DNA from 4 places in the Inediibacterium massiliense genome. Region 3 is predicted to be linked to each of the others. Evidence: riboswitches for the same ligand, from Rfam matches in the RefSeq annotation. Region 3 holds a riboswitch; each other region holds the start of a gene.
The links. Region 3 has a riboswitch for cobalamin ahead of BN2409_RS03400 (DUF2292 domain-containing protein). Riboswitches for the same ligand answer to the same signal wherever they lie in the genome.
Positions count from the first base shown of each region.

Region 1 (8,273 bases), on a different contig from region 3:
CGTAACGTAAAGACGACGGCAATACCGAGGGGTATGTGGAGAAATCCAACAGCTCTGTATCGACTTATAGGCATCCTATAGGATGTACTAGGATAGAAGTCATAAACTATATTAAGACTTTTATAATACGCCAGAGAAGTTTTAAATATATAACTTCAAGATATAGTCAGCGCCATTGGACAACAATGGAATATAGTGTCCCCTCGCCTCCACCAATAAAAAATAAGCATAAAATTACTAATTTAGTAATTTTATGCTTATTTTGTTATATAGAAACAAATCTTTTATAAAAATCTTCTTTTTGCTCAAGAAGTTCTTGTGAATATTTTCCATTTCTAGGCGTTACTTGTTTGTATTCATAAATAATCATTCTAGCTTTTAATTTCTTTTCTGGGATAATAAGATAAGGTTCTATTGCTTTTAATAAATAGATGGCATCTTCGTATTTAGCAATATAGGTATAGGAGTCTTTATGTTTTTGAGGATTATAATTTTTTTTAGATTTAATATGTCCTACTTTAGATTTTTCTTGAATCCATTGTAATAAATTTAAAGTAGTAGAAGCAATAGTAATGCAGGGAGATGGAAATTGATTTTTGTGAAATTTAATGAGCATGATACTTCCTTCTCCATCGATAATACCAGCGATATAAGATTTTTCACAGTCCAACATGCAGAAAACCTCCAAACGTATGTTCTAATATTAGTTTGATATTAATTGATTGAAAATATGTATTAGATTTATAAATATTTAATAGACTTAGTTAAGCTTTTAGTATTAGAAAAGGGGAATTGTATCATAAGTGACGGCGGTTTTTTGGAAAACAGTTTTAATTGAAATAATAGTTCGAAACTAATATACTATTACTATTAGATAAAAAGTTCAACATCTTTGGAAGGAGCATAATTTGATGAATATGTTTAAAGAAGACATTAAGTTTGGACTTATGTCAATAGAATAGACACAGAAAGTTTAACTATTTATGCTACTCTCAAAGCAGCTTCATATACTGATTGAGGGGTCATATAATCAATTGAATTTATAGTGTACCAAGATTCAATATATTCAAAGATTGCTCTGCTAGCTATTTTGAAACCATAATATTTATGATGATGTATTTCTTCTTTCTTTAAAGCATAATGGAAAGATTCAATACATGTAAAAATGAACTTATTAAGCAATATCGTTTTGATACTGACGAGCTTCTTGATGAAGCTGTTAATGACTATGTTTACGAATGGTATAATTTTTTGAGACCACATACTCATAATCAAGGAAAGACACCCTTTGAGGCTAGGTATGGAAATCAAAACTAGCACATAATGTTACATTTTGCTTAACCAGAACAATTGACTTATAGACAAACATATTAGAATCATATATAATTAGGAAATATGAATTGAATATTTATGATACAGGTCCATAAAAGAAGTTTATGGATAATTGGGAAGATAGGTGAAAATCCTGCACGGTCCCGCCGCTGTAATAGTGGAGCTATTTATGTTTAGCCACTGCCTTAATAAGGTGGGAAGGTATAAATAGTGTTGAAGCTTAAGTCAGAAGACCTGCCTGTATTAATTTGCTAATAACTTTACGGATGATAGGGGTTGCAAAATGAAGTGTACTTGTACTATTACTATTATGATTTCATTGTAGATTAAAGCCACTTATCTATGAGATAAGGTGGCTTTTTTGATGTTTTTAAAGAAACATTGAGATAATGTAAGTAAAGATCTATTTTATTTAATTCAGCAAAATACAAGAAGTGGTGATGTTCGTTTTAAGTTTTGCAAAATAATAAAAGAGAAGGTTGAAATTATGTTAAATAATAAAACATTAAAAATTGCTTTTTACGGAAAAGGAGGAATTGGTAAGTCTACTATAGCGACTAATCTATCTGCTGCTTTTTCAAAAATTGGATTAAAGGTCTTACATATTGGTTGTGACCCAAAAGGTGATTCTACAAGGAATTTGGCAGGGCAAAAGATTCCAACAGTGATGGAAGTGATTCAAAAAAAGGGGACAAGCATAGAAGAAAAAAATATTGTGCATTATGGATTTAATAATGTTGCATGCATAGAAGCAGGTGGACCAAAGGCTGGAATGGGTTGTGCAGGTATGGGGATAACAACGATGACTGAAGAATTACATACACTAGGAATATTGAATAAGTCATGGGATATTGTTATTTATGATGTGTTAGGTGATGTTGTTTGTGGTGGATTTGCAGTCCCTATGCGTGAAAAATATGTTGATCAAGTATATATTGTATCATCCTCAGAATTTATGTCTATATATGCTGCTAATAATATCCTAAAAAGTGTATGTAGGTTTTCAGATAAAGAAAAGAATATTTTTGGTGGACTTATTCATAATCAAAGAACAGAGAATTCAAAAGTTCATATAATAGAAAACTTTTCAAAGAATACAAACACTAAAGTTTTGGAGAATATCCCCTACACTAATGAAATTGTTTTATCTGAATTAATGGGAAAAACAGTCATAGAAACATTACCTGAATCAAAATCTTACGAAATTTTTATAAGATTAGCTCATGTTATCAAAAACAATAAAAATGTTAATGTACCAAGTCCTATGGATGATGATGAATTAGAGCGATTTAGAAAAGAAATGTTGCATATGGAGATAAAAAAATGAGTATCAATAATATTTCAAACACAAATCATGGTAATGATTTTTTAAGTAAAGTTTTTTATAAAAAAAGCTGTATGGAAATTATTAATTTAGCATTGAGTATTCCTGATATATATGTTTTAGCCATAGGACCAGAATCATGCTTAAGAGTTCTCTATTTTAGAGCTTTAAGAAAGAAGCAAAATCAAAGGTTATATCTTCAGACGATGAGCCAAAATGACTTAGCATCATCTCAGCATTTAGATGTGGCAGAGATGGCACTAAGAGAAATTATAGATCATAATGATCGAAAAGTTAAAGCTGTGATTGTTTATATTTCATGTAGTGATATGCTTATAGGAAGTGACTTTGACAGTATTTTAAAGTCTATACAAAGAAGCCATAGCATTCCAGTGAAACTTTTTAAAAGAGGACCACTTTCTAAAAGGCGGATAACACCAAAAGAAAGACTAAGTTTGATCTTTACAGAGATATTGGATACTTATCTTGACAATAACATTGATGGAAAAAACATCGAAAATCCCATTATTAATATTCTTGGAGAAGAAAAATTAATTGAGCAATGTCAATTAAAAACATTGTTAAAAAATAAAGGATATTTCAAAATTCAGGAATTCATAGCGTGCAATTCTTTTAGTGACTTTAAAAATTTAAGCAAAGCAACTTTTAGTATTGTTACTGATAAATTTGGAATCAATCTAGCTAAATATCTAAAAGAGCGTTTCAAAATTCCCTACGCTAGTATTTCAATAGAGTGTTCTGAGCAAGAATTTAATAATGCGATTAAAAATAAGGAGGAGAGATAATGAATAAAATATGGAACAGTATTCCTCCTTTAACGAGTGACTATTCTGGTGTTTGTTCAATGCTATTTGAATTAAATTCATTGAATATATTGTATACTCCAAGTGGATGTATTCATCCTATTGTTGAAGTGGATGAGATTAGAAGTCCTAATGATATGTTTTTTTATAAAACTAATCTGAGCGATATTGATGTCATTATGGGTGTGGAAGATAGATTTTTAAAAGAAGTTGAATTGCTCGTTACAAATAATCCAAGGGTAGAATTTATTTCAATTATTGGAACACCAGTTTCTAATATTACAAATGTTGATTTTCAAAAAATTGCTGAAAAGCTTGAGAAAAAAACGAATAAACCTGTAATTGTTTTTGATACGAATGGATTCGAAAGCTATAATATTGGAATTTATGAAGGTTTATTACAGCTTGCTAAACGATTTTCTAAGGTGGCAGTTACGAATCCAAAACATGTGAATGTGATAGGCTATTCGCCGCTTTCCTTGGGCTATAAATATCATTTAGATGAGTTGGTGGAATCACTAGAAAACATGGGATTGAAAGTGACATTTTTTGCAGAGCGGTCTTTAAAAAGCATCACAGAGGCAACTAAAGCAGCAATTAATCTTGTGATAACACCAGAAGGAATGGGTGTTGGTGAATATTTTAAAGAAGAGTTTCAGATTCCTTTTTTAATGGATCTGCCTATAGGATTAAATGGAATATCAAGAGTATTCAGATTAATTGAAACTCAACTTAATATTGATAGATCTAGAATCGAAGAATCTATAAGCCCAGTATTGGAATTAGCGAATTCTCATAAATATCTTGATAAAAGTGTTTTAGTGATTGGAGAACCATTGACTTGCATTGGGGTTTACAAATGTTTGAGGGGAGATTTTGGAATCAGCAAAGTGAAAGCAATATCAAATTTTAATTCTACTAGAAAAGCCAGAAGGATTTACAATGAAGAGTTGTTCTCGCAAGTGATATTTGTAGAAGATGAAGAAAACATAATGAGATATATAAAGGAAGCTGATATTATCATTGCAGATCCATTATATAGAAATTTTATTAGAGAGGAGGAAAAAAAGCTTTTTATACCGTTCCCTCATATAGGTTTAAGCGGTAGAGAGTTTACAAGCATGGAATATGAATACATTGGAAAAACTGGATTTGGCTATTTTAAAAAATATCTAAATCCAAGGATTTAAATAAAAAAGGAGAAATGTGATATGAAAATAAGAAACAGATTTTTGAAAAACCTGTTTGTAATAATTTTGATTGTTACTCTATTTACTTTAGGGGGATGTTCAACAGAACAAAAAACAGGAGATGCTGAAACAGCTAATTCGTCAGATCAGAAGGTAGATGACACTGCAAATACAAATACTAACAACAATGAAGAAAAAGTAACAATAACAGATACTACTGGTAAAGAAGTTAAATTGAAAAAAAATGTAGAAAAAATTGCGGTTGTGCCAATTCCATGGACATCTATTGTATACGCTGTAGATGGGTCTGGTGATAGAATTGTCGGGATGCATCCTACAGCAAAAACATCTTACGAAAAGTGTATTTTAAAGACTATGGAACCTAAATTAAGTAATGCCTCTACTGATTTTGTGGGTAAAGACTTTACAATTCACATGGAAGAAAGCGGAAAACTCAAATTAGATGCTATGATTGTATGGGATTATCAGGAAAAAGAAATTGAACAATTAAAAGGCTTGGGTATTCCAGCAGTGTCTTTAAAATATGGTACTTTAGAAGATTTACAAAATGGAATGAAAGTCATCGGTAAAATGCTTGGAAAAGAAGATAAGGCGACAAAGTTAGTTGATTATCATAAAGAAAGCATAGAATATTTTAATTCAAAAAAGAATCAAATTGAAGGTACTAAAAAACCAAGAGTCCTATATTTAAGGGATGAGCAACTTAAAGTAGCTGGTGGTGGAGCTGTTAATACAATTCTTATTGAGATGGCTGGTGGAGAAAACGTAGCAAAAGAAGTAACTGGTCAATGGGTAAATGTGACTATGGAACAAATAATGGCGTGGAATCCGGAAGTCATTGTTATGAGCAATTTTTCTAATTTCCAACCAGAAGATTTATTGAACAATAAAATTGAAGGACAAGATTGGAGTAAGGTTGATGCAGTAAAAAATAAGAAAGTGTTGAAAGCACCTATGGGAATATATCGATGGGATGCGCCTTGTGCTGAAACACCTCTTATGACAAAATGGATCGCTAAGCAATTACAACCAGAAGTGTTTAATGATTTCGATTTAGAAAGTGATATCAAAAGTTTTTATAATAAGTATTTAAACTATGACTTATCTCAAGAAGAAATGGATTCAATTCTACAAAAAGAATTAAATGGTAAATAAAAGGAAATGATTAAATTGGATATTTTTAAGGGAAATAATACTACAAAATGGATTTTTATGGGCATTGCAATAATTATAACATTTTTTGTATCACTGTTTTTAGGGAGATATATTATCCCTCCAAAAACAGTATTAAATGTACTTATTAACAGTATGTTTAATATAAACATGAATACCTTTGAAATGGAATCATCCATTGTTATTGGAATTAGACTACCAAGGACTATTTTAAGTATGCTAATTGGGGCAGCTTTAGCGGTTTCAGGGGCTACATATCAAGGGTTATTTAGAAATCCTCTTGTTAGTCCAGATGTATTAGGAGTAAGTAGCGGTGCAGGATTCGGAGCGGTTTTAGGAATTCTTTTATCGGGTATTTCTAGTACTACTTCGTTATATGCTTTTGGACTTGGAATTATCAGTGTTTTTATAACATATTTTTTCGCTAAAGCAAGAAAAGAAATTTCAATGATGTCTTTAGTTCTATCTGGTATGATTGTTTCATCAATATTTTCTGCGTTGATTTCATTAGTTAAGTATATTGCTGATCCATATGATAAATTACCAGCTATAACGTATTGGCTGATGGGAAGCTTCTCAAAAGCTACCTTTGAAGATCTAAAACTAGTTGTTATTCCTATGATATTGGGAATTACAGTGTTGAATCTTTTAAGATGGAGAATAAATATTTTATCTTTGGGTGATGAAGAATCCTTATCGATGGGAATAAATCCAGTGAAAATAAGAATTGTAGCAATTGTGATGTCAACTGTACTAACAGCAGCATCAGTTACAGTTGTAGGAATTGTAGGATGGGTTGGTTTAGTTATTCCTCATATCAGTAGATTGCTTGTAGGCGTCGATCATAAAGATTTAATCCCTGCATCATGTATACTTGGAGCAATATTTTTGACAAGTGTTGATATTATAGCAAGGTCAGCGTCTAGTGTTGAGATACCAATAGGAATTATTACAGCCTTATTAGGAGCGCCATTTTTTGCATTCTTATTAAAACGTGTTAGAAAATCAAGAGGGGAATTATAATGATGGTAGAGTTAAAGAATTGTTATTATAGATACCCAGGTAAAAATATGCTTTTAGCAAACATTTCATTCTCATTAAATAAAAGTGAAATAATGACTATCTTGGGACAAAATGGTACAGGAAAAACTACCATGTTGAAGTGTTTAACCGGCATATTAAAATGGGAAAGAGGACAGACTTTTATTAACGGTAAAAATATTAGCTTTAGGTCGAACATCAATGAGATTGGATATGTACCGCAGGCTCATAATTTACCTTTTCCCTATACTGTAAGTGAAATGATAGCTATGGGAAGAGCTAAGCATATTGGCTTATTTTCTATGCCTTCTAAAGAAGATAAGATGAAAGTAGAAGAAACTATTGAAGAGATTGGAATACAACATATAAAAAATAGTCCATGCACAGAGTTAAGTGGAGGACAGTTACAGCTGGTGTATATTGCAAGAGCTTTAGTAGCAAATCCAAAGGTCTTGATACTTGATGAACCAGAATCACACTTGGATTTTAAAAATCAACTAATGATATTGAAACTTGTAAAAAGATTGACGAAAGAAAAAGATTTGGCTTGTATAATAAATACTCATTATCCAGAACATGCTTTGAAAATTTCAGATAAAACGCTATTTTTAGGTACTAGCGAATATATTGTTGGAAATACAAAACAAATCATTACAGAAAAGAATATAAAAAGATTTTTTGATATTGATGCTAAAATTGTTTCGTTTATGCATGGAAATAAAAATTTAAAAACTATTGTAGCTATCTAATATAAATTACGTCAAATATTTAGAAAGGGTTATCTTCAAATTTAGATTCTATTTATAAATAGTATAAAATCAGGTACGTTTAAAGTAATGGATAAGGGAGACGTAATTTTTCTTTTGCTATTGAGAAAGTTTGGGATACGACAACCATTCGTGTAAAAAACAGCCACAAGACAGTATTTTCCATAATTAAAAAATGGAGATACTTTCTTGTGGCTGTTATGACGTTAAATAAGAAAATTGTTCATTATAGACCAGTGTGATAAAAATAATTAGAAGTGATTGATAAAAAAGCCTTCATAGATGGTGATACCCATCTATGTTTGTTGAAAATTACCTGTATGTATAAAATAATATTACAATCATTCACTAAAATTTCACTTATGGTATAGTTACGCAGACCTTCTTTTAAATTGAATTCCGGCAATGTGAAATGGTGTGAAAGGGGACAGTTAAACATTAAGAATAATGAATGAAAACATACAAAAACTACTTTTATAAAGAAGAAAGGAGTAGTTTTTTATGCCTAGAGTAGCCCGAATAAAAAGTGAAGAAGGAATTTACCATATTATGTTTCGTAGTATAAGCGAAGCCAATTTATCTTTAGAGGATCAAGACAAGA
Region 1 covers NZ_LN876587.1:541,690-549,962, forward strand. Annotated here, with positions in the region: gene BN2409_RS11085 (LAGLIDADG family homing endonuclease) at 266-673, opposite strand; gene BN2409_RS17850 (IS3 family transposase) at 1,141-1,317, shown strand; cobalamin riboswitch at 1,401-1,588, shown strand; gene BN2409_RS11095 (nucleotide-binding protein) at 1,820-2,659, shown strand; gene BN2409_RS11100 (nitrogenase component 1) at 2,656-3,462, shown strand; gene BN2409_RS11105 (nitrogenase component 1) at 3,462-4,670, shown strand; gene BN2409_RS11110 (ABC transporter substrate-binding protein) at 4,692-5,846, shown strand; gene BN2409_RS11115 (FecCD family ABC transporter permease) at 5,904-6,887, shown strand; gene BN2409_RS11120 (ABC transporter ATP-binding protein) at 6,887-7,654, shown strand; gene BN2409_RS11125 (transposase) at 8,174-8,273, shown strand, end outside.
Region 1: another riboswitch for cobalamin. It lies ahead of BN2409_RS11095 (nucleotide-binding protein); the one in region 3 lies ahead of BN2409_RS03400 (DUF2292 domain-containing protein).

Region 2 (8,273 bases), on a different contig from region 3:
TATAATATAAGAGTAAATGGGATTTCAGCAGGACCTATTAAAACATTAGCAGCAAAAGGAATTAGAGATTTTAATATGATGTTAAAGGAATTTGAAGAAAAGGTACCTGTAAAGAGATTGGTAACAACAGAAGAAGTAGCCAATACAGCTGTATTTTTAGCAAGTCATTTAAGTAGTGGAATCACAGGAGAAATTATTCATGTAGATGGAGGATATAATATATTAGGATATTAAAAAATGCAGGTTGAGTGTAATCAGCCTGCATTTTTTATGAGCATATTAATTGTTAATTTTCTTTGTTGATCAATATAGTAGAGAAATAAGAAATTTGCTCTTGTGTAATATTTTCTAAATCTGTAAAGACCACTTCTTTGTCTAAAGAAGAATTGCTTACTAAAATTGCATGTTGAATTAAATTATATTTTTTTAGTTTTTCAATAATTTCTTTAAAGTTTTTATATACTTTCATCAGTACAATAGAATTATAGTGTTGGAGAGTAAAATCAATTTTTTCTTCATCAGCAGTACAAGGAAGTACGACTAATGCTTCTCTATCCATGACAAGTGGAAAGTTTTGACTAGATGCAATATTAGAAAAAGCACTAATTCCAGGAATCGTTTCTATTTCTATATTTTCTTTTAAAAGATTCAAAATATATACATAGGTACTATAAAGCATTGGATCACCTAAAGTAATAAATCCTACATTTTTTCCATTTTTAACTTCTTTTTCGATTTCATCAGCAATTTCTTGCCAAGCTTTATTTTTTTCTTCATCATTGAAATTCATAGGAAAATGTCTTTGACGAATTTCCGTAGTAGGAAGAATATATTCTTTTACGATAGATAAAGCGAGACTATCTCCTCCTTCTTTTGGTTCTGGTGTAACTAAAAGATCTAATTTTTCTATTGTTTTTACTGCTTTGATGGTAACTAATGTGCTGTCTCCAGGACCTGTACCAATTCCATAAAATTTTGCCATATCGCTTGCAAATACTATTTAAGTATTTGCATTTCCCCCCTCCTATTATTTATAATACATAGGAAATTATATACTTAATAAGCTTATAGATCAGTCTATAATTTTCGTTATGTATTTCAAAAAAGTCGACTTATAAATCTTCTAAAGAAGACTTTTTATTCTTTAGTAAATTATATAAATGAATAAATTGTGGATAATTTTAGAAAGTTAGATTTTCATCAAATTTTAAGCAACGGAAATTCTGAATAAAATAAAAGAATTTCGTTGGCGCCATGAGCAATTCCGAAGGAATATGCGAATTTTTTATATTTCTCTGTAACTTGTATAAACACCTAAGGCGTAAAACACTATAAAATATAAAGATAAAATCATGATAGAAAATAAACTACTCTCTCCTTTTAATGCTATATTTCTAAGACCTGATATAGCATGGGTAAGAGGAAGAAGATTAATAAAACCTCTAATGATATGAGGCATTTTTTGTAAAGAAAAGAAAGTACCACATAAAAAAGTCATAGGAGTAATAATAAAACTTGTAAATCTATTCATATCATAGTGAGTATTAATGATCATGGCTGCAAAATATCCAAAAGCTGCAAATAACATACTATTTAGAAAACATATAAATAAAAATGAAAAAGAGATATGAATATAAGCACCAAACATATAAGATACGATTAAAATAATCAATCCTGCATACATTCCTCTTAATGCTCCTGAAAGTACATATCCTAAAGTAAGCAAACACATATTTACAGGAGCAGTCATATAATATTCAAAGCTTTTTTCATGCAGTCTTGCTACAGATATTCTTAAAGATACGGCATTAAAGCTTGTATGCATAGTAGACATAGCAATCACACCAGGAATAATATAATGTAGATAGCTAAATCCTTCTATAGACACATTAGAGCCTAATCCCCACCCAAATGCAAGAAGATACAAAAGAGGGGTTATGACAGCAGCTGAAGTAATTTTAAAGGCTCTTTTTTTAAAAAAAACAAACTCTCTCCATAGTATTGTCAAAATTTCCATCTATATTACCTTCCTATTTGTAAAATTATAAAAGACATCTTCTAAATTTGTATTTCTTAATATGTATTCATCACAAAGAGAATGTGCATATAATTTTGCTTCGTCTAAAGAATCAAAATAATTATATTCTGTAATATTATGATCATTAAAATGTTCTACAGTAAAAGTGCCCAAGTTTCCTTTTAAATTTTCACTTGTATTACAATAAAATATTTTTCCTTGATCCATTAAAGCAATTTTATCACAAAGACATTCCGCTTCTTCAATATAATGAGTAGTCAGAAGAATCGTTTTTCCCATATCTTTCATACCCTTTAGCATGTCCCATATTTTTCTTCTTGTATTTAAATCAATTCCTACAGTAGGTTCGTCTAAAAATAAGATTTCAGGATCATTGATTAAAGCTTTTGTAATCATTAGTTTTCTTTGCATACCTCCAGATAAATGTTTAGCTGCTTTATTTTGGATATTTTTAAGATCAGAAAACTCTAAAAGATTTTCTATTTTCTCTTCTCTTACTTTTCCTTTTAATTTATAAAGCTTAGCAGCAAAGATAAGGTTCTCTTTGACAGAAAGTTCTTTATCTAAATTAATATGCTGAGGTACAATTCCAATGGTGTTTTTTAAAAAGGAATTAGATCTAGACATTTTTTGATTTTTAATGTATATGTTCCCACTATTTGGCTTGAGTAAACCTACAAGCATTTTGATTAAAGTAGTTTTTCCTGCTCCATTAGGTCCTAAAAGTCCTAAAAAACTACCCTTTTCAATATCTAGATTCAGATGATTCACAGCAATAAAATTTTCATATTTTTTGGTTACATCTTTTATTGAAATGATGTGGTCCACAGACTTCGCCCCATTTCTTTGAATAAAATTCTCCTATAACTCTAACAGAATCAAATTAATTAATCAATATAAGATTATAAATTTATGACATTTTATATCAATTAAAAAAGACAAATCGCATTGACACAACATAAATGATTCTGTATAATTTAGATGATCAAAACTGAATAAATTAATATTAGGTTTCTAAAAAGAATGAAAAGAGAAAGTGGTAAAAGCCACTGCAGCCCCCGCTACTGTAAAGCAGATGAAACTTTGAGTGTCCACTGGAATCAATCCGGGAAGGAAAAGAAGTAAAATGAAGCTAAGCCAGGAGACCTGCCTAATATTTAATAATATCCATCTTTCGGAGGGAAAGTGGAATATGCTTGAAAATGGTTATTCCATTTTTATGTATATCCGAGAGCTTTTCCAAAAGCTCTTTTTTGTATGCATAAAAAACTGAAAGATTGGAGGAAAAATGGAAAATAAATTTATACATATATTACAAAAAAAACGTTATAAAGAAAAAGTTGTAGCCATTGTTTTTATTATTTTATTATTTTGTACTTTTCTATTTTCGATTAATCTAGGAAAAGCATCTATAGATCCTATGGATGTAGTTAAAATTATTATTGGAAAAATCACAGGAAATATGCAACTGTATACAAACATTGAACAATCTTATGAAGTAATTGTGTGGAATATAAGAATTCCAAGAGCTTTAATTGCTATCATAGTAGGAAGTGGTTTGGCAGTTTCTGGAGTTGTTTTTCAATCTCTTTTGATGAATCCATTAGCTGATTCTTATACAATGGGGGTTTCCTCAGGAGCAGCCTTTGGAGCTACTATGGCAATTTATCTAAATTTATTTGTAGACTCTTTTCATGTTTCTGTAACTGTATTTGCTTTTATAGGAGCATTTTTAACACTAGGAATTGTCATGAGCATTGCGAAAGTAAAAGGTTATTTAAGTACTACCAACTTAATTATTGCAGGGATTATTGTAAGTTCTATTTTATCTGCAGGAATTAAGCTTTTGAAAAGCATGGCAGGGGAAAATGTTTCAGCTATTGTCAATTGGCTTATGGGAAGCTTGGCTGCAAGAAACTGGGAACATGTGATCATTAGTGTTCCAATTATTATATTTTGTATGATGGTATGTATATATTTTTCAGAGGATTTAAATCTTTTGTGTTTAGGTGAAAAGGAAGCAAAAGCATTAGGAATTGATACTCAAAAAATTCAAAAAATATTTTTGATTTGTGGATCTTTGATTACTGCTGTGTGTGTATCTGTAAGTGGTGTGATTGGTTTCGTAGGACTTATTGTTCCTCATATGTTAAGATTTATAGTAGGATCAGATAATAGGATTTTGATTCCTTTGTCCGCACTTTTAGGTGGAGAATTGTTACTTTTAGCAGACACGGGTGCAAGAACTCTTATGAATGTGGAAATTCCTGTTGGAGTATTGACTACTTTATTAGGAGGACCATTTTTTATCTACATATTTATGACGAGAAATAAATCCCTAAGATAGGGGGAATAGTTATGTATCAGATAAATAATTTATCTTTTTCCTATGACAATAAACAAGTTTTAAAAGGTATTGATTTTCATATTGAAAAAGGAAAAATGACTACAATTGTTGGACCAAACGGTTCTGGAAAAACTACCCTTTTGAATGTAATGAATGGTTATTTCGACCAATATAAAGGAGAAATTTTTCTTTTAGAAAAAAACATTAAAGATTATGATATAAAGGAATTAAGCCAAAAGATAGCTATCATTTCTCAAAATGTACAAATAAAATTTCCATTTACTTGTATGGAAATAGTTATGATGGGAAGAACCCCTTTTAAAGAAAGAATGAAAAATTTTAAAAAAGAAGATTTAGATATTGTGTATGAAAGTATGGAGAGTACACAAACATTACAGTTTGCACATATTCCCATCACCCATTTAAGTGGAGGAGAAAAACAAAGAGTGATGATGGCAAAAGCATTCGCTCAAACACCTAAAGTTTTATTTTTAGATGAAGCTTTTTCTAATATGGATATTCAATATACAATAAAGTTTTTAAATCTTTTAAAGAAAATGATCAAAGAAAAGGGGTTAACAGTAATTTCTATTATGCATGATTTGAATTTAACAGATCTTTTTAGTGATCATATATTGGCACTTAAAAATGGACAAGTTGTAGAATATGGGTTGACTAAGGAGGTTTTTCAACCTGAATTAATCAAAGAATTATTTGGAATATGTGTTAAAAAAACTGGGGAACAAGGACTTGTGGTCCTTCCAAATATGTAAAAAGTAATAAATTATATGTAAAGGAGTGGGAATATGAAAAAAATTAAAATTTTAAGTTTATTAATGGCAATACTTATGGTAGCAGGAGTTTTTGCTGGCTGTGGAAAAACTACTACAACAGAAACAACAAAAGAGGAGAGTAATAAAGTGAAAAAAGGTATTTTAGTTACAAGCTTTGGAACAAGCTATGAGGACACAAGAAAAGTAACTATTGATGCAGTAGAAGAAAAAATAAAAAAGGCTTTTCCTGATTATGAAGTAAGAAGAGCATTTACATCTAATATTATTATCAAAAAATTAAAAGAAAGAGATAAAATAGAAGTAGATACTTTAGCACAAGGTCTTGAAAAAATGAAAAAAGATGGTTTTGAAGAAGTAATCGTACAACCATTACATGTCATTGCAGGAGAAGAATTTAATGATATTGTAGATGAAGTTTCTAAATTTAATGATGGAACTTTCAAAAAACTAGCACTTGGAAAACCTATTTTATATACTCCAGAGGATTATAAAATAGCAGTAGACGGTTTAAAAGAACAACTTCCACAAAACAAAGAAGGACATGCAGTAGTACTTATGGGACATGGAAGTCCAAATCATGCAGGAAATGCAAGTTACTCTAATCTTCAAATGGTTATTGATGAACAAAAATTACCTGTTTATGTAGGAACAGTAGAAGGATATCCAACACTAGAAAATGTAATTAAAAAATTGAAAAGAGATAAGATTAAAGAAGTAACATTAATGCCATATATGTTAGTAGCAGGAGATCATGCACAAAATGATATGGCAGGAGATGAAGATGATTCTTGGAAAACAATTCTTAAAAAAGAAGGATTTAGTGTAGATACATATCTTCATGGATTAGGAGAAAATCCAAGATATCAAGATATTTATGTAAATCATACAAAAGAAGCTATAGAAGGAAATGGATTTGAGATTCCAAAACCTGTAGTTTATGAAGAAAAAGGAAATATGCAAGAAGGTAAAAAAGGAATGCTTGTAGTAAGTTTTGGAACAAGTTATGCAGATACAAGAAAAGTAACGATTGATGCAACAGAAGAAAAAATAAAAAAGGCATATCCTGATTATGAAGTAAGAAGAGCATTTACATCTGAGATTATCATTAAAAAATTAAAAGAAAGAGATAAAATTGAAATTGATAATCCAAAAGAGGCTTTAAAGAAAATGAAAGAAGACGGTTTTGAAGAAATAATCGTACAACCATTACATGTGATTGCAGGAGCTGAATACACAGATCTATTAAGAGATGTAGCACCATATGAAAAAGCTTTCAAAAAAATAACAGTAGGAACACCTATTTTAAATACTTCAGAAGATTACAAAGTAGCGGTAGAAGCATTAAAAGTCCAACTTCCAAAATTATCACAAGGTCAAGCAGTAGTACTTATGGGACATGGAAGTCCAAATCATTCAGGAAATGCAAGTTATTCTAATCTTCAATTAGCAATTGATGAAGCAAAATTATCTGTTTATGTAGGAACAGTAGAAGGATATCCAACGCTTGAAGGTGTTATTGAAAAATTGAAAAAAGATAATATCAAAGAAGTAACATTAATGCCATACATGTTAGTAGCAGGAGACCATGCACAAAATGATATGGCAGGAGATGAAGATGATTCTTGGAAAACAATTCTTAAAAAAGAAGGATTTACAGTAAATATTTATCTTCATGGATTAGGGGAAAATCCAAAATATCAAGAAATTTATGTAAATCATGCAAAAGAAGCAATAGAAAAATAAATTTGTGAATAATGAAAGACAACAAGTAAATAGACTGTATTTGCTTGTTGTTTTCTCTTATAAAAGTAAAAGGAGGAAAAATATGAAAAAAGTTTTAATGGTCTTATTATCTGTTTTATTAATTTTTCAGATAGGATGTAGTAAAGAAAAAGAAGTAGTCAATTCATCTAGTGCTAAGATAGAATTTGAGGATGATTTGGGAAATACGATTCAAATGAATGAACCTGCAAAGAAAATAATTTCTTTGTATTCAGCTCATACAGAAAATTTATTTGCTTTGGGGTTAGATGAAGAAATCATAGGAGTAGGAAAAAGTGATGCGTATCCACAAAAGGTGAGAACAAAAAAGATTTATGATTATAAGTCTGATCCAGAAAAAGTAATTGCAGCAGGTCCAGATGCAGTACTCATTCGTCCTTTTATCCAAAAAAGTTATCCAGAGTTTATAGAGGCATTACAACAAGCAAATATTCAAGTAGTATGTTTATATCCAGAAACTTTTGATAAATTTCCTGAGTATATAGAAAAATTAGGAAGATTAACAGGAAAAGAAGAAAAAGCTAAAGAGCTTTTAAATCAATTTACAAAAGACTTAAAAGAAATAGAAGAAAAGACGAAAGATATAAAAGATAAACCCAATGTATTCTTTGAAGCAACAGAAACGGAATATAGAACCGTTACAAAGGATTCTATGGCAGCAAAAGCTATATCTTTAGCAGGAGGAAATAATATTGCAAAAGATGCCAAAGCTATGAGAGAAGGCACAAGTATTGCTTCTTATGGAGAAGAAAAAATATTAGAAAAAGCAAAGGATATAGATGTATATATTTCTCAAAGAGGAGCTATGAATGCTGGAGGAAATGAACATTCTATTTCTATTCGAAAAGGGTTTGATGCCATTAAAGCAGTAAAAGAAAAAAGAGTATATGAAATGAATGAAAAGTTAGTTTCTAGTCCTACTTTTAGATTTTCAAAAGGAGTCAAAGAGCTTGCAAGAATATTTTATCCAGATATGATGGATAATATGGATGCATTTGATCAAGATGTGCCACTAGATCGAGATACATTAGCTAGTATGGTGATGATGAGTACACATAAAGGTATTTTTGCTCCTACATCTAAGTATTATGAAAAAAATCATAAAGGACATGTTTATGGTACTTTTAAAGATGTTTCTATAGATCATCCTAATTTTGACTATATAGAAACAGCAGTATTATCAGGATATATAGAATCAGAAAGTGAAAAATTTGATCCAGATCAGAAGGTTACAAAAGAAGAATTTGCAAAATCACTTTTTATGATGATGGACTTAAAAGAAAAAGAAAAACATGTAGTGATCAAAGATATA
Region 2 covers NZ_LN876587.1:256,498-264,770, forward strand. Annotated here, with positions in the region: gene BN2409_RS09775 (enoyl-ACP reductase FabI) at 1-234, shown strand, start outside; gene BN2409_RS09780 (cobalt-factor II C(20)-methyltransferase) at 287-982, opposite strand; gene BN2409_RS09785 (ABC transporter permease) at 1,286-2,017, opposite strand; gene BN2409_RS09790 (ABC transporter ATP-binding protein) at 2,018-2,866, opposite strand; cobalamin riboswitch at 3,030-3,206, shown strand; gene BN2409_RS09795 (FecCD family ABC transporter permease) at 3,327-4,385, shown strand; gene BN2409_RS09800 (ABC transporter ATP-binding protein) at 4,397-5,158, shown strand; gene BN2409_RS17715 (sirohydrochlorin cobaltochelatase) at 5,192-6,922, shown strand; gene BN2409_RS09810 (ABC transporter substrate-binding protein) at 7,005-8,273, shown strand, end outside.
Region 2: another riboswitch for cobalamin. It lies ahead of BN2409_RS09795 (FecCD family ABC transporter permease); the one in region 3 lies ahead of BN2409_RS03400 (DUF2292 domain-containing protein).

Region 3 (8,273 bases):
GTGTTTTAGCAAGAACCACACTGTCAGTACCTACCCCTTTTACTAACCCAATATAATAATCTTCTCCTACATTACAACGTTTTGCAACACTTGATTTTTTCGATAAATCTATAATTGTTTCATTGTCAAAATATCTAAAAGTTCCTTTTCCTTCGCTATCAAAATCTACTCTAGTAAGATTTAGGTGAGTCCTACCATCACTAAATAATATATATATATATACATCACCTTCATTATAATTTTTATATTCTTGAGCTTTTACATTTACTTCTAGTTTCCCATCTAAGGCTACTACTTTTTGATTTATCGATATAGTAGCTTCTTCTGATTTTGTTTCGCTTACTATCACTGGTATTTCTATTTCTTGCGTATCGCATCTCACTATATTTATGTTTATTGTATATTCTCCAGTTTCTATATCTTCAGGTATTTTAAATGTACAGCTACCGTTTCCTTTTTCATCTGTATCCTCTGATTTTCCTCCACCTAAACCCTTAATCATTTTTCCATCTTTATACAAGTTTACTTGATAATCATATTGTGGCCAAGGTTGAGGAGTTACTGATTTCCAATTTGCTATATGTACATCTACCCTCACACTTTCTCCTAGTGCTACTTCTGCTTTGTCTAATTCTGCTGTACTTTTATCTTCTGGTTCTTCTTCTTTTACTGTGAATTTTTCACTTGCAATGACTTCCCAATCATATCTATCTGCTATTCCTAAATAATGTACTCCTGGATTTAATTGGGATGTTTCATCAAATTTTATTTTGTTGCTTTCCCCTTTATAAGTAAATCTTCCATTTCCTTCACTATCAAAGTTTATTCCTGCATATTGTACTGGTCTATTACGTTCCTTTACTATTTCATTATTTTCATCTACTAAGTATAAATTGTAGCTACTTGAATTTGCACATTCTGCTGCTTTTATTTTTAACATTAATTCTCCACCTGGATATATTTCTGATGGATTGATTTCTATAGTTGCTTTTTCTGATGATTTTACTGTTGCTTCTTTTTTCTCTGTTATTGATTCTGTTTTTTGAACTTCTTTTACTTTTATTGCTTCTTCTTTTTTATTTTCTTGTACTGGTTCTTTTTCTTCTAATTGCAGTAATTTTTCTTCTGATTCTAGTATTTCTTCTACTTCTGTTTTTTCTTGTATTATTTCTATTTCTTCTTGTTCTTCTTTATTTTCTTCTACCTTTACTTCTTCATCTGTTACACTTTCATCTTTTATTTCTTCATCTTTTATTTCTTCTTGATTATTTACAATTGTTTCTGTAGCTTCTTCATTTTGTTCATCATCTTGCACTACTTGATCTTCTTCTTGTGCATAGGACGGCATAAAGCTCATACATTCAAAGCCTGCAGTAGTAAATACCATAGCAAAAACTATTAAGTATGATAATAGTTTTTTAAATTGTTGCTTCATAATATCCTTCCTTTCAATTTTACTGTAAATAATAGTTCTAGTATGCTTATTTTACTGTAAGCAATGCTTTTGCAATTACTCCTTCATCATCTATTTTTGATCTATCTCCTATACCTAAATAGTATTTCCCTGGTTGCAATGTATAGTATCCAGCTGATTCACCAAAGTTTAATTTGTTTGTTAATGGATCCCATGGAGCTCCTACTGACAATAGTCCATTTCCATCTTTGTCAAACTTTACTCCTGCAAATTGTACTGGTCTATTTCCTTGTTTTATAATATCTCCCTCTTCATTTAATAGATAAAGATTAAATGCACTTGAATTTGCATATTTTGGTGCTTTTATTGTCAACTCTACCTCTTCATCTGGATATATTTCTGGCGGATTGATTTCTATTGTTGCTTCTACTGTACTTTTATTACCTTGTGCACTTGCCACTCCACTGAAATTAAAGCTATAACCTGCAAATACCATAGTAAATACAGCTAAAAAACATACTATCTTTTTAAAATTTTTTGTACACATAATACCCTTCCTTTCATTATTAAAATTTAATCTCTATAGAAATCTCATCTTCTATATCACAACTTCATCACCCCAATTTTCATAAAATTTATATAAAATCTTAAAAAGATTTTATATACAAAAAAGGCATCACTATTTTTAAGTGATGCCTCCAGTTTTCTGGTCAGCTTTTACTTAGATACTACAAAAACCCACTTTCTTTGGGTAGGTTTCTACAAAATATGTCATATTTATTCTATATTTTGTATAGCGCCTTTTCTTGTAAGTATCACTGAATATTCAGACAGTTATTTTGACTTGTGAATCATTCCTTTTCATGTCCTATAGAAGAACCTAAATATATAATGTATAAAGCTGTAAAAACCTGTACTAAAATATAGAATAATTCTATTATAGTTTTATAGATCTCTTTACTTCTTCAATTCTTATAGGATATCCATCTTGTATAATTACCTTTACTTCTCCATATCCAATTTTTCTGATTAATTCAATTAACTTTTTTTCCTTAGCATTTATACTCATCATCATATCATTTTGACTCATCTTAACTCCCTCCTATTTATATATTTTAAAATAGGAGGATCAAGCGGGTCTTAATTTAAAAATCTCTATCTTCATTATCAGATAGAGATTTACACCATAGATAATATTTTTCAATATTCTATACATGTGTGTATTTCTCCTTTCTTCGGAAGGATCTCTACAAAATATTAGGCAGGTCTCCTGACTTGTGAATCATAGCTTTTCTTTCCCTTCCCAGTTTCCCAGTGGTATATGAAATATAGCTCCTCACTTACAGTGGCCGGACCGTTTAGGATTTTCACCTAATTCCCTATTAATCTTCAATTCAACCTAATATTTTACATTTTTTTATAATATTCCCTTATATTTTAATAGTATAGCATTTATTATTTTTGTCAATCTATTTATTCTTTATTTTTGATAAACTCCATGATATTTGTGCTCTATTTACAGGTTCATTTTCTTTAAACCCTTCATATAGTAATCCTTGATCCTTTGCTATTTTTACATAAGGATAAGACCAGCTTTGTCCATTTGCATCTATATTTTTTACTTCTCCTTCTAAACCTTTGGCTTTTACCAAGATAACTGCAAGTTGTTCTCCTGTAATACTTTCAGTTGAAGCAAAAGTATTTTCTCCTGTTCCTTTGATGTATCCTTTTTGATCACAAAGTCCAATAGCTTTGCTTGCCCAATGATTTTCATCTACATCTATAAATTTAATAGATCCTGTATAATTTTCTTTTTCTTTCTTTAAATTTAAAGTATTGATTAATAAAGTAGCAGCTTCTGCTCTTGTAACATTCTTTTTAGGTTTAAATGTTCCATCTTCATATCCTGATAATACATAATTATAAACTAAATCCATAATTTCTTTAAAAGCAAAATCTGAATCCTTTAAATCAGAAAATAAATTTTTTTCAGCAGTAGATCTATATTTTTCATGAAGCAAGTCATAAGCGGCTTTTTTATTATATGCATCAGCCAAACCATATAAAGCTTGTTCTGTAGACATGCCATTACTATAAACTGGTAAATCTTCTTCCTCTAGTACATGTACAAAGCTTCCATCTTTGATTTGAAATGTTAAAAGAGCACTTACAGGATTTCCTCCAGATTTTTTCGTCCACTCGGGTCCCATAGGATCTTGTCCTAATAAAGTTATGGCTTGAATTGCCCATGCACAACTTTCTGGATTTACTGTTCCCCAAGACTCAAATCCTCCATTATCTAATTGTTTATTATGTAAAAAATCTAATGCTTTTTTTACATGAGGATTTTTTTCATCTTCTCCTAATATAGCAAATGCCATAAGTGCTCCTGCAGTCATATCTACATCTGATTCCACCAATTTATAATCCTCTGGATCATCAAATTTTTTTACATCAAAGGTAAATCCCCCATCTAAATTTTGTTGTCCTTCTAACCAAGAAAGACATTTGTCTCTATTGGGAATAGGCTCTCCTGCACAATGCATTGCAATAATTCCAAAGATATGAGCATTGACTAAATCTTCTCCTACAGGCTTTCCTGTTTCATTATCCATTACACTATCTGCAAAATGTCCATTTGGAAGCATAGTATTTTTTTCAATTTCTACTAAATTTTTTCCTCCAAAATTTCTTGGTTCTTTTCCAGAAGCACATACAGCAATAATCGTTCTTTGAAAATCTGTATTCACTCCTGATCTTAATCCATTTTCACAATATCCTGGCTCTAACTTTGCTGCTTTTACTTCTTGTTCTCTAAAGTAAGGTCCATTTTTACCATCTACTGTCCACTTAGGTCCTGCTACATCTTCTCCAAATCCAAATAATCCTAATGCAGGCCAATCTAATATTCCTTCATATTTTCTATCTTTGTATGTATCATGATAGTACTTAATAGTCTTTTGAGCAGCATTGTATACATCATCTCTACTCACTTTACTTGCTGCATCTGCATCAAACATAAATACATTAAAAATCATTAAAAAACTTAATAAAAACAATAATCCTCTACACTTTTTCATAAAAACCCTCCTTATCTTTTTCGAATCCATATATCTCCTATAAATGCCAAAATGGCAACAGGAAGCAATATAAAATCTAATGCTAAATACCCTTTGTTTTTATTTTTTATAGGAAGTGAAAATAAATGGGTATCTTCATTGACATATTCTTCATCTGTAGAAAGTTTTAAAACATCTAATTTATTTTGTACCATACGATCCTCTGGAGAATAATCTATTTTTATTCTTCTTGTATTTTGTTCTATGACTTTACCATTTTCTCTTTGTTTAATCGTTAATGCATATTCTCCTACCTCTGAAAGGGATATCTTTTTATAAAATTTGCCTGCCCCCATTCCATCAAAGAATATATTTTCTTTCTCATTAGGCCCTTGTAATACCCCTTCTATTTTTTGATGATCTCCTTTTTTTCCTGTTTCTACAAATATTTCTACATCCCCATTTTCTATATTTGTTTCTATTTTCATAGAGCTATTTTGTTCTCCTAGTGTATAGTTGATAATTTTAGACCACATTTTCTCAAATTGATCCCATAGGATAAAATCATGACTCCATTTTCCATTTAAATCTGAAGTCCATACTACTACATTTCCTAGTCCATATTTCCATGAAGCTAAAATAGGGTCTTCCTCATCACTTTTTAATAGGAGTGTAGCTCCACTCTTTATACCTGTCCCTATATAGCCTTTTAAAGAAGGGATACTTGTCTTTTCTAAGAAAGATGAATTTACCCACTTTGGAGTAAAAGTTCTTTGATTAAGATATTTTTTAGATGCCAAATAAGTTTCTTTTGCAAATATTTCAGGAATCGTATAATAATCTAATGCTATATAATTTCTTCCCTTTGTCCCATATCCTAATTTTTTTAATACATCTTTTTCTGAATCTTGTCCTAGGGCTACAGTAGATAAAGTAATTTTTTGTTCTTTTAACTTTTCTACTATTGCTTCATAGCCTTCCTTTTCACCTTGTCCATCTGTTAATAAAATCATATGCTTTATTTTTGTATCTGTATCTTTTAACTTTTCTATTCCTTTATAAATTCCAGGCTGAATAAGTGTACCTCCACCTGACTTTAGTCTTCCTACTTCTTTTTTTATATTTTCTTTATCTTTTACAGACTTCATTGGAACAATCCATTCTAATTTGTCTGAAAAAGCTAAAATACCTATTTCATCATTTTGATCTAGTATATCTATAGATCTTATAGCAGCTTCCTTTGCCATCTCAATTTTTTTGACACCATTTGCAGTATCTTCCATACTTCCAGATACATCTATTAATAAAACAAGTCCTGTATTAGGTTTCTTTTTATTTTCCTTCATTTTGCAATTTACAGGTAATACTTTTTCAAATAAAGTATTTTTGTATCCTCCTAGTGAGAAAGTATTTTCTCCTCCTATAAATAAAAGACCTGTTCCTTGTTCTTTTACACAAGTATTGATATTTTTTTCAAATTCTTTATTTATTTTTTCGTAAGGTATATTGACCATACAAATAGAATCAAAGGAAGATAAAAAGTTGAGATCCGAAGAAGCCCGCTCTATAGTACACTCTTCATATACTACAGGCAAATGACTCAATAGATTTCTTATGTTTCCTACATCTTCATTTTCTCCAATAAGTAATATGCGGCTTTTTTCTTTTGTATCTATATAAGTGGTACAAATATTATTTTTTCCATTTTCATCTTCTAAAAAATTAATTTCTCCTTTTAAAGTGCTTTTCTCTTTGATCGGAATATTGAATGTAAATTCATTTTCTCCTTTTTCTACTTTTACATTTTCTTGTATGATTTTTTCATTATTTTCAAAAAGATAAAATTCTCCTTGTGTACCTATATTACTTCTAATATGAACCGTTACAGGAGCATTTTCTCCTATATGAATATTTGTAGGAAGGTTGATTTCCTTTAACTCTACATCCTTACCCCTCTCGTTTTTCAAAGGATATATACTCATATTTACATGATTATGACTTATTTTTTCTTCGATCTCCTCTATACTTCCCATATTTTCTTCTCCATCTGTAAATAGAATGAGTCTTTTATTTCTATTCTTTGGAAAATAAGATAAGGAATAATCTATAGCCTTTTGTATATTTGTTCCTTGTGCTTCTACTTTTGTTTGAAGATTTACTTCTTTTATTTGTTTGGTAAGCGGAATTTCTATCATAGGCTCTTTCCCAAAAGTAATGACACCTATTTCATCTTTATTTTTCTTATCTTTTATATTATTATTTATAACTTTTTCTATTTCTTCCTTATGATTTTCACAACTCAAAGATCGATCTACTAAAAATAAAGTAGTTGTATCTTTACTAGTGAGTACCATTTCACTTCCAAATAAAACTAAAATCAATGATAAAATTGCAATCATTCTAAAAAGAATCCATCCTATATACTTTTTTTTAGGAAATAAATTTTTATATACAAAGCTTTGATATATAAAATATCCTAAAATTCCTATGCTAAAAAGGATGTAGTATATATTTATTGTATTAAGATGCACGTCGGTACACCTCCCATTCTAAAACCATAAGTAAAAGTATGAAAAATACTATGTATTTTGTAAAATGAATTTCTATATTTTCTATTTTATTATTTTCTGTTTTTATTGTATCTTTCAATTCTCCTTTTACCATAGGCTTAGGAGGTTGATAGAAATTTAAATATTCTCCGTCTAAAAACCAATCTATTGTGTTTTGAATAAGAATTGGAAAATCAGGAGTATATACGATATTGCTATACTTAAAATCTATACTTTCTACTCTTTTTTCATCTTCTTTTCCATACGTCATCAAAGGTCTTTTTTCTGCCATTAATATTGGAAGATATCCCTTTTTCGAAGAAATACTATTTTTTGTATAGCTATTTTTAAGAGTCATATCTTTTACAAAAATAGAATCTTTCTTTGAAATGTTTACAGGATCTTTTAAAATTTCCCCTTGATTCATAACCCATACCTTTTGATTTTTTAAAGAAGGATCTATTTGGTCTACAATATAAAGCTCAGGATGATCTTCTTTTTTCACAAGTTTTATGTAAGGAATACTTTGTAGTGCTTTTTCTAAAAATTCATTTTCAATTCCTAAAAATACTCTTTTTTGATTTTCTTCTCCTAATAACAAAATAGATGTATTGTCTTCCTTTAACATATCTTCATTTTCTATTTGAATTTTAACTTTTTTTGAATCTATTGGAACATGAAAAGAAATATTTTCTTTTTCTAATCCATTGATTTTAACTTTTTTCATATCCTTTTGATTTTTTTCATTCATCATAGATACAAGTATTTCTTCATCTTCTTTATTATTATTTTCAATAGTAACTAAAGCTTTTTTTGTGTAAAAATCATAGTCTATATGATGAATTCCTATATTTTTTAATTTCTCTCCTACCTTTACTATGGAAGCTTTTATTGGAATTTCTTTATTGGTCACAATCATTTTCTTTCCAGAAAAATTTTTCATACTTTCATAAGCATGCGTAAGATCCAGAGATTCATCTGTACAATGAATATTTTTGATATAGTTTTTAATGTCTTCCTTGCTTCCTCTTTCAATAGGTATACTATTTTCTTCCTTTAATAAAATTAAATTTACCTTTGTATTTTTATCTGTATTTTGAAGGATTTTAAAAATTTTATTTTTCCCTTCTTCAAAATGACTTTTTCCTTTTTCCATAGCCTTCATACTATAAGAACAATCTAATCCTATAGTTATTTCTTTTCCTTTAAAGGATTCATACCCTATAGGCTTTGCAATACAAAATACAATGA
Region 3 covers NZ_LN876585.1:99,709-107,981, reverse strand. Annotated here, with positions in the region: gene BN2409_RS03410 (prenyltransferase/squalene oxidase repeat-containing protein) at 1-1,435, opposite strand, end outside; gene BN2409_RS03405 (hypothetical protein) at 1,482-1,961, opposite strand; gene BN2409_RS03400 (DUF2292 domain-containing protein) at 2,352-2,504, opposite strand; cobalamin riboswitch at 2,658-2,832, opposite strand; gene BN2409_RS03395 (S-layer homology domain-containing protein) at 2,884-4,494, opposite strand; gene BN2409_RS03390 (VWA domain-containing protein) at 4,506-7,004, opposite strand; gene BN2409_RS03385 (BatA domain-containing protein) at 6,994-8,273, opposite strand, start outside.

Region 4 (8,273 bases), on a different contig from region 3:
TACTTGTTTTTTTGATTCATCTATGTATCCATGATACATTCTAAAAATAACATCTGGATTTTCCTTTAATGCTACTTCTAAGGAAAAAGGTACATAAGCTCCTTTATATTTCGATTTAACTTGTGATGTAATATTTTCTGCTCCTAATTTATCAATTAAGCTTCCTGTAAAAGAATTTTTAGTAGCAAGCATAAAATGACCTGGTGCTCCAAATAAAATCATAACCTTTACTTTTTTGTTTGGATCCATATCTTTTAATATTTCTTTTTCCTTTTTTTCAAATTCTTCGATTAATCTTTTTCCATTTTCTTCTTGACCAAATTCAGTGGATAATTCTCTTATAGTATTTTTTACAGAATCATAAGAGTTCAAATCACAATATCTAGTGTTGATTCCATTTTGTTCAAATTTATTTCCTATTAATTCTTGAATAGCGCTAGAAGTAATAAATATATCAGAATTCAAACTTCGAATTTTTTCTAAATCTGGATTGATAGGCAATCCTATTTCTGGAAGATCCTTTATTTTATCAGATATACCATATTGAGTGCTGGGTCTTGCCACCATTTTTATATCTAGCTCTGCTAGCATCTCTGCTACAGCTACACTTCCTGCCACAATTCTTACTTCTTTTTTGGAGTCTGTTTCTTTAGAATCTACCTGTGCCCCTTTTGCGCTACAACCAACAAATAACATACTCATCATAAGCGCCATTATAATAGCTACCACTCTTTTCATTCATAATCCCCCCTATATCCATGAATAAACTCCGTTTTAAGAAAATATAAATTCGCTTAAAACAGAGTTATCATTCAAAAACTGATTATTTTAATAAATTTCTATCTACTATTTTTTCTTTTTCACTACTTTATTAGACTTTGGTGTATTTTTATTTACAGCTTTGTCTTGTAGTTTTGTAATATCATCTTGTAATTGTACTCTAAATTCAACATCTGCATTTCCCATAGGAACCACAGTCATACCTAGCTTAATTTTGGAATCTAGCTTTGGAATTTCAAATCGAATCGTACTATCTGTTTTGTTTTTTCCTTCTTCATTTTTTTCTTTGTATGTTTTTGTTACTTTACTAGTATGGTCTACATTTTTACCATCCACTGTTACTTTGACATTTTTCATCCAATCACTTCTTATAAGCTTTAACTCTATATATTTTTTTTCTTTCTTTTTTTTATCTTTTGTTACCTCTAAAACAGCCTGTGGATCCATATATTGACCTGCTATAGATAATTCATCTGCATTTATTTTAAGTACATCAGCACTTACAGTATATTTTCCTATTTTTAAAGGTTCCTTTTCTTTTACTTGTACTGTTTTTTTTGTAGTATTTACTTTATTTACCTTTCCCTTTTGAGCAAAAGCTTGTGTAGATGGTAACAACAAAGCTCCTATTACAAATGTTATCGTACAGATTTTAAACACTTTACTTTTCATCATGACTCTCTCCTTTATTTTTTTGATCTTTCACTTTAAAAGTTTCTTTCTTTGGAATAATACTAAACTCAAGTCTTTTATTTTTGATAGAGTCTATATTCATATGAAATCTATATTTGGAATCTATATTTGGTATCTCAAATTCTACTTCACTATGATCTGTATCTTTCCACTCATGTTTTACACTTGACCAGTCCACAAATGCTGTAAGATCTTTTATTTCTTCACTTTTTTCAAAAAATACTGTCATATATGTTTTTTTATCTTCTACTCTAAGTCTTATATTGTCTTTTAAATACGGTTTTACCATTTCTGAATGATCATTAATTTCTTTTAATATTTCTACTTCTGCTTCATATATACCGTCTTCCTCTAAATTGATCTTTGAAAATTCATTCATATCATCTTGAAAGTCATCTTTTTCCTTAATTATGACGCTTTCTTTTTGAGGAAGAACCTCCAATACAACTTTTTTATTCTCTTTACCCTCTAGATCCATTTGTAATTTTATTTTTGAATCTAAGTCTTTAATCTTAAATTGGATGGTGCTCACTATTTTTCCGTCTTCATATTTTTTAATGTCCTCAATCTTATGCTCTACCTTATTGCCATCTACTGTTATTTCAATATTTTTCATTTGTCCACTTTTCTTTAAAAGCATTTTCATATATTTTTTTGAATCTTCCACTTTAATATTAGCCTTTTGTCCTATATATTCTTTTAAATCTGATACTTCCTCGCCCTTTTCATTAACAAGTTTGAGATCCACTCCATATATTCCGTTTTTATCCATTTCTATATTTATATTGGTTTGTCCTTTTCTTGAGTTATAACTAATATCATCACTATCTTTTTTTATAAGTGTATTCTTTTGTGGGACAAGTCGAAAAGCTACGCGGATATCACCTATTGGCATAATAGTCATTTTACACACTATTTTTGAATCTAAACTTGGAATTTCAAATTTAATCATACTATCTATTTTGTTTTTTCCTTCTTGATTTTTTTCATCATATTCTTTGATAGTTGTAAGGGTATAGTTTACTTTTTTGCCATCTACAAATACTTCTTTATCTTTCATCCAATCACTGTGAATTAAAACAAATTTTATATATTTTTTCCCATTCTTCACTTCATAAATTGCTTCATCACTTAAATATGTAATCGCCATAGATTCTGAATCATCATTTTCTTTTAAAGTTTTAATCTTTACTCCATATATCCCATCTTCATTTTCATTAATGCTATCATTTTTACCTCCGTTTCCATTACTACCCCCATTATTTCCTGGATTATTACTACTGTCTAATTCTTTATAAGCTACAAATTTGGTAAAATGCTTAGTCCAAATTACTAAATCTTTTCCTACATCTATTTTAGCCTCTTGTCTGTTAGCATCTTTGCTCAGCATATGATTTGCTGCTTGTTGAGTATCTTGAGAAAGTATATTTGTAATTTCTTTAAGTTGTCCATCTTTTAAATAGCCTGCTTTTTTGCCTGCCTGACCTTTCATCACTAATCTTATTGGTTGATCAAAGTTTAAATTTCCATCTTCAAAACCAACTTCTACTACTCTTTCTAATTGAATATTAGATATATTTTCATTCTCTATAAGAGTTGGCATTTTAATAGTTCCATCCCATTTCCCATTTTCAGAGGTTATTGTAATGCCTTTTGGTATTTCTACTTGAGCTATATTTGAATCTATTGCTATTTTAGGAAGTTTTACTTCTTTCTTTTCATTTCCTGATACAGGTACTTGAATCGTTGCATTTTTTATATCTTCTACATTAATATTAAGTTGACCTTTTTGAATGATTTCATCTGTTAATTTAGGAATTACTATTCTTTTAGATTGATCAGTAACTTGTAATTCCATTGGTTTTTCCAATGAAATTTCAATTACTTGTTCATTGTCTTTTGGTTGATCAGTATTGGGCTTTTCTGGTTTTGGTTCTGGCTTTTCTTCTTCTGTATCTTCTTTGATGAATTTTAATGTGTCTTTGTTTGGTACTACTCTAAAAATTGCTGGCATATTTCCCATTGGTTTTACATTCATACTAAATTTAATTTCTGATTCTAAATTGGGTATCTCAAATTTTATACTACTTTCTGTTTCTCCTTCTTCATTTTTATTAATCACTTTTGCTTCATGTTTTACTTCTTGTCCACCTACACTTATTCTTATATTACTCATCCAGTTACTGCTCTTTAATAACAATGTCATATATTTCTTTGCATCTTTGACTTGGATTTTTGCTTTCTCTCCTACATAAGCTCCTGCTATAGATTCTTTATCTTCTTTTTCTTGTAATCCTTTTACTTCTACTTCATATGTTCCATTTTTGTCTAATTCTACACTTGGTTTTTCTGGTTTTTCTGGTTTTTCTTCTTCTATATCTTCTTTGATAAACTTTAATGTATCTTTAGTAGGTACTATTCTAAATCCAGTTCTCCTATTTCCCATTAGTGTCACATTCATATTTATTTTTATTTCTACATCTAAACTTGGTATTTCAAATTTTACATTGCTTTCTGTTTCTTTACTTTCATTTATTTTTTCTTCATGTTTTACTACTTTGCCATCTACACTTACTTGTATGTTGTTCATTATATTTCTTTGATTCAATTGAACAATCATATATTTTTTTGCATCTTTTACTTGAATTTCTGCTTTTTCTCCTAAATATTTTCCTGCTCTAGATTCTTCATCTACATCTTCTTTTAATCCTTTTACTTCTACTTCATAGATTCCGTTTTTGTTTAATTCTGTACTTGGTTTTTCTGGTTTTGTATCCGGTTTTTCTGGTTCTGGCTTTTCTTCTTCTATATCTTCTTTAATAAATTTTAATGTATCTTTATTTGGTACTACTCTAAAAATTGCTGGCATATTTCCCATTGGTTCTACATTCATACTAAATTGAATTTCTGATTCTAAATTTGGTATCTCAAATTTTATACTACTTTCTGTTTCTCCTTCTTCATTTTTATTAACAATTGTCTCTTCATGTTTTACTTCTTGTCCACCTACACTTATTTTTATATTGCTCATCCAGTCACTTCTCTTTAATAACAAAATCATATATTTCTTTGAATCTTTTACTTCGATTTTTGCTTTCTCTCCTAGATAAGCTCCTGCTATAGATTCTTTATCTTCTTTTTCTTGTAATCCTTTTACTTCTACTTCATATGTTCCATTTTTGTCTAATTCTATACTTGGTTTTTCTGGTTTTGGTTCTGGCTTTTCTTCATCTTTGGATTCTTCAATTAAATGTAATGTATTTTTGTCAAATACTATTCTACCTTCTAAATTCCATGGTTCATAATGTATTGGTATAGTCATAATCATCTCAGAATCTATACTTGGAACTTCATATTTTATGAATAAATAATCGTCAGTTTTTATCTTACCTGTTCGTTGTGTATACTTTACTTCTTTTCCATCTACAGCTATTTTTCCTATCTTTATACCTTCAGACTTAAATATTGCAATTTCAACGTATTTTTTACCATCTATAATTTGTAATTTCCCTTGATCTGCTAACAGCCAATCTAAAGTATCTGATAGTTCATTATTTTCTTTTTGAAGTACTTTTACATTTCCTTCATATGTTCCATTTTTACTAATATCTACATTTGGTTCTTCTGGTTTTGGTTCTGGTTTCTCTTCATCTATATCTTCTTTCATGAATTTTAATGTATCTTTATTTGGTACTACTCTAAAAATTGCTGGCATATTTCCCATTGGTTCTACATTCATACTAAATTGAATTTCTGATTCTAAATTGGGTATCTCAAATTTTATACTACTTTCTGTTTCTCCTTCTTCATTTTGATTAATCACTTTTGCTTCATGTTTTACTTCTTGTCCACCTACACTTATTTTTATATTGCTCATCCAGTCACTTCTCTTTAATAACAAAATCATATATTTCTTTGAATCTTTGACTTGGATTTTTGCTTTCTCTCCTAGATAAGCTCCTGCTATAGATTCTTTATCTTCTTTTTCTTGTAATCCTTTTACTTCTACTTCATATGTTCCATTTTTATCTAATTCTATACTTGGTTTCTCTGGTTTTGGTTCTGGTTTTTCTTCATCTATATCTTCTTTCATAAATTTTAATGTATCTTTATTGGGCACTACTCTAAAAATTGCTGGCATATTTCCCATTGGTTCTACATTCATACTAAATTGAATTTCTGATTCTAAATTTGGTATTTCAAATTTTATGCTACTTTCTGTTTCTTCTTCTTCATTTTTATTAATCACTTTTGCTTCATGTTTTACTTCTTGTCCACCTACACTTATTTTTATATTGCTCATCCAGTCACTTCTCTTTAATAACAAAATCATATATTTCTTTGAATCTTTGACTTGGATTTTTGCTTTCTCTCCTAGATAAGCTCCTGCTATAGATTCTTTATCTTCTTTTTCTTGTAATCCTTTTACTTCTACTTCATATGTTCCATTTTTATTTAGTTCTATAATTGGTTTTTCTGGTTCTGGTTTTGGTTCTAAGTTTTCTTCCTCTTGTTTTTCCTCCATTTTATTTTCTATTTTTACTTGATTTTTATCTAAACTTTCTTGATCTTCTTGTTCTTGCTTTTGATCTTCACTTTTTAAAGTTTCTGCATCTATTTCTATTTTGCTGTCTTCTTTGATCTCTTTATCATTTTTTTCTTTAGATTCTGTTTCCGTCTCCTCTGATTCTTTTTCTATATGAATTGTATCTTGTTTTTCTTGGGTATCGTCTATAACTTCTTCTATATCTTGATCTGATTTTATTTCATTTTCTTCTTTTACATCATCATTATCATTTTCTGCGGTTACCTCTATTCCATCATCTGATTTTTTATCTATATCCTCTATATCTTGCTTTTCTTTATTATTTTCTATAGTTTGTACATCTTCATCAGATTCATCTGATACTTCATGGTCTGTCTTATCCTGACTCTTTTCTTCTTTATCTACACTGCTTACTTCTTGTATAGATACACTCTCTTCATCGGAAATAGCTATTGAAGCTTGAGGTATTCCTCCTATAATCAAAACCATTATTAACAAAATACTAATTCGCCTATGAATGTCTTTAAAAATATTCATAATGTCTCTCCTTTTTTTACATTTTATTTAAATCATAATTCATCCCCTAGTTTTATTTTATAATTCTGCTTTCAGTTACTTATGATTTTAAAAATATAAGTATGTTTATAATCTTATTAAAATCAATATCTATCAATGCTATTTCTAATCACATACTTTTTCATTTGATATTTTATTTATATATCTCCTTCATTTTTTACATAAAATCTCTCCTTTCCTTTTTTAAAATTCATCTAAGGGATGATTGATCATCATATTTATCACTTTTTTCATTTTTTAACACTTATAAAAATAAAAAAGTCTTGACCTCCACAAAAGATCAAGACTTTTTATTCTAAACATACAATATAGACTTATATCCACACTTCTATATTGATAAGTAATGATATATAAGACATATTTTATCTTGCATCTATCCTTTTCTCGGAAGGTCATATGCTACAATTTTTAGGCAGGTCTCCTGACTTATGGATCATCGTTTTTCTTTGTCTTCCCAGCAGTTTCCCAGTGACATATAAAAGAAGTACTTCCCACTTACAGTGGCCGGACCGTTTAGGATTTTCACCTAATTCCCTTTTCATCTTTGAATTTTATATCAAAGAACCTAAAAACAATTATTTAGTTTTTTATAACAGTATCATTCAAGTTTATAAACTTATCTGACTTTACTAGTTTATACCATATGTCATTATTTTTCAACCAATATATTACATTTTTTACATCATCATTTAAAATATTACAAATATATACAAAATCATGATAGCAAATATAAATATTTAGATACAAAATTATCAATCCCATAAAATAAAACACCTGTTAGATTTCTCTAACAGGTGTTTTATCCTAAAGTTAATATGCTTTTGCTACATAAACCATATGTTTTGCTTCTTTTCCACAGAAATGACATTTGTGTCCTAAATTTTCTTGCTCAAAAGGAATACATCTAATAGTAGCACTTGTCTGTGCTTTTACATTTTCTTCGCATTCTTTTTCTCCGCACCACATAGCTTTTGCAAATCCAGGCTCTTTATCCATTTTTTCTTTAAAATCTTCAAAGCTTTCTACATAATAAGTTTTTTCATCTCTATGCTTTCTCGCTTTTTCTAAAAGATTGTTATGAATATCATCTAATAATTTTTCTACTGTTTCCTTTAAATGATCCATAGAAACAGCTTCTTTCTCTAATGTATCTCTTCTAAAAATCATTACTTGATTATTTTCTATATCTCTTGGCCCTATTTCTATACGAATTGGAACCCCTTTCATTTCCCACTCATTAAATTTCCATCCAGGTGAGTAGTTTTCATTATCATCAATTTCAATTCTTATTTCGTCTCCTAACCCTTTCTTAAGCTCATATGCTTTATCTAATACGCCTTCTTTATGTTGTGCAATAGGGACGATAACAACTTGAATAGGAGCTACTCTTGGAGGTAATACAAGACCTCTATTGTCTCCATGTACCATGATGATTCCACCTATTAATCTTGTAGATACTCCCCATGATGTATGATAAGGATGTTCCATCTCACCATTTCTTCCAAGATAAGTAATATCAAAAGCTTTTGTAAAATGTTGTCCTAAATTATGAGAAGTTCCTGCTTGTAATGCTTTCCCATCATGCATCAAAGCTTCCATTGTATAAGTTGCATAAGCTCCTGCAAATTTTTCTTTTTCACTTTTTCTTCCTGTTACAACAGGCATAGCAAGTAAATCT
Region 4 covers NZ_LN876586.1:306,587-314,859, reverse strand. Annotated here, with positions in the region: gene isdE (heme ABC transporter substrate-binding protein IsdE) at 1-738, opposite strand, end outside; gene BN2409_RS05290 (NEAT domain-containing protein) at 847-1,452, opposite strand; gene BN2409_RS05285 (NEAT domain-containing protein) at 1,442-6,556, opposite strand; cobalamin riboswitch at 6,990-7,179, opposite strand; gene proS (proline--tRNA ligase) at 7,406-8,273, opposite strand, start outside.
Region 4: another riboswitch for cobalamin. It lies ahead of BN2409_RS05285 (NEAT domain-containing protein); the one in region 3 lies ahead of BN2409_RS03400 (DUF2292 domain-containing protein).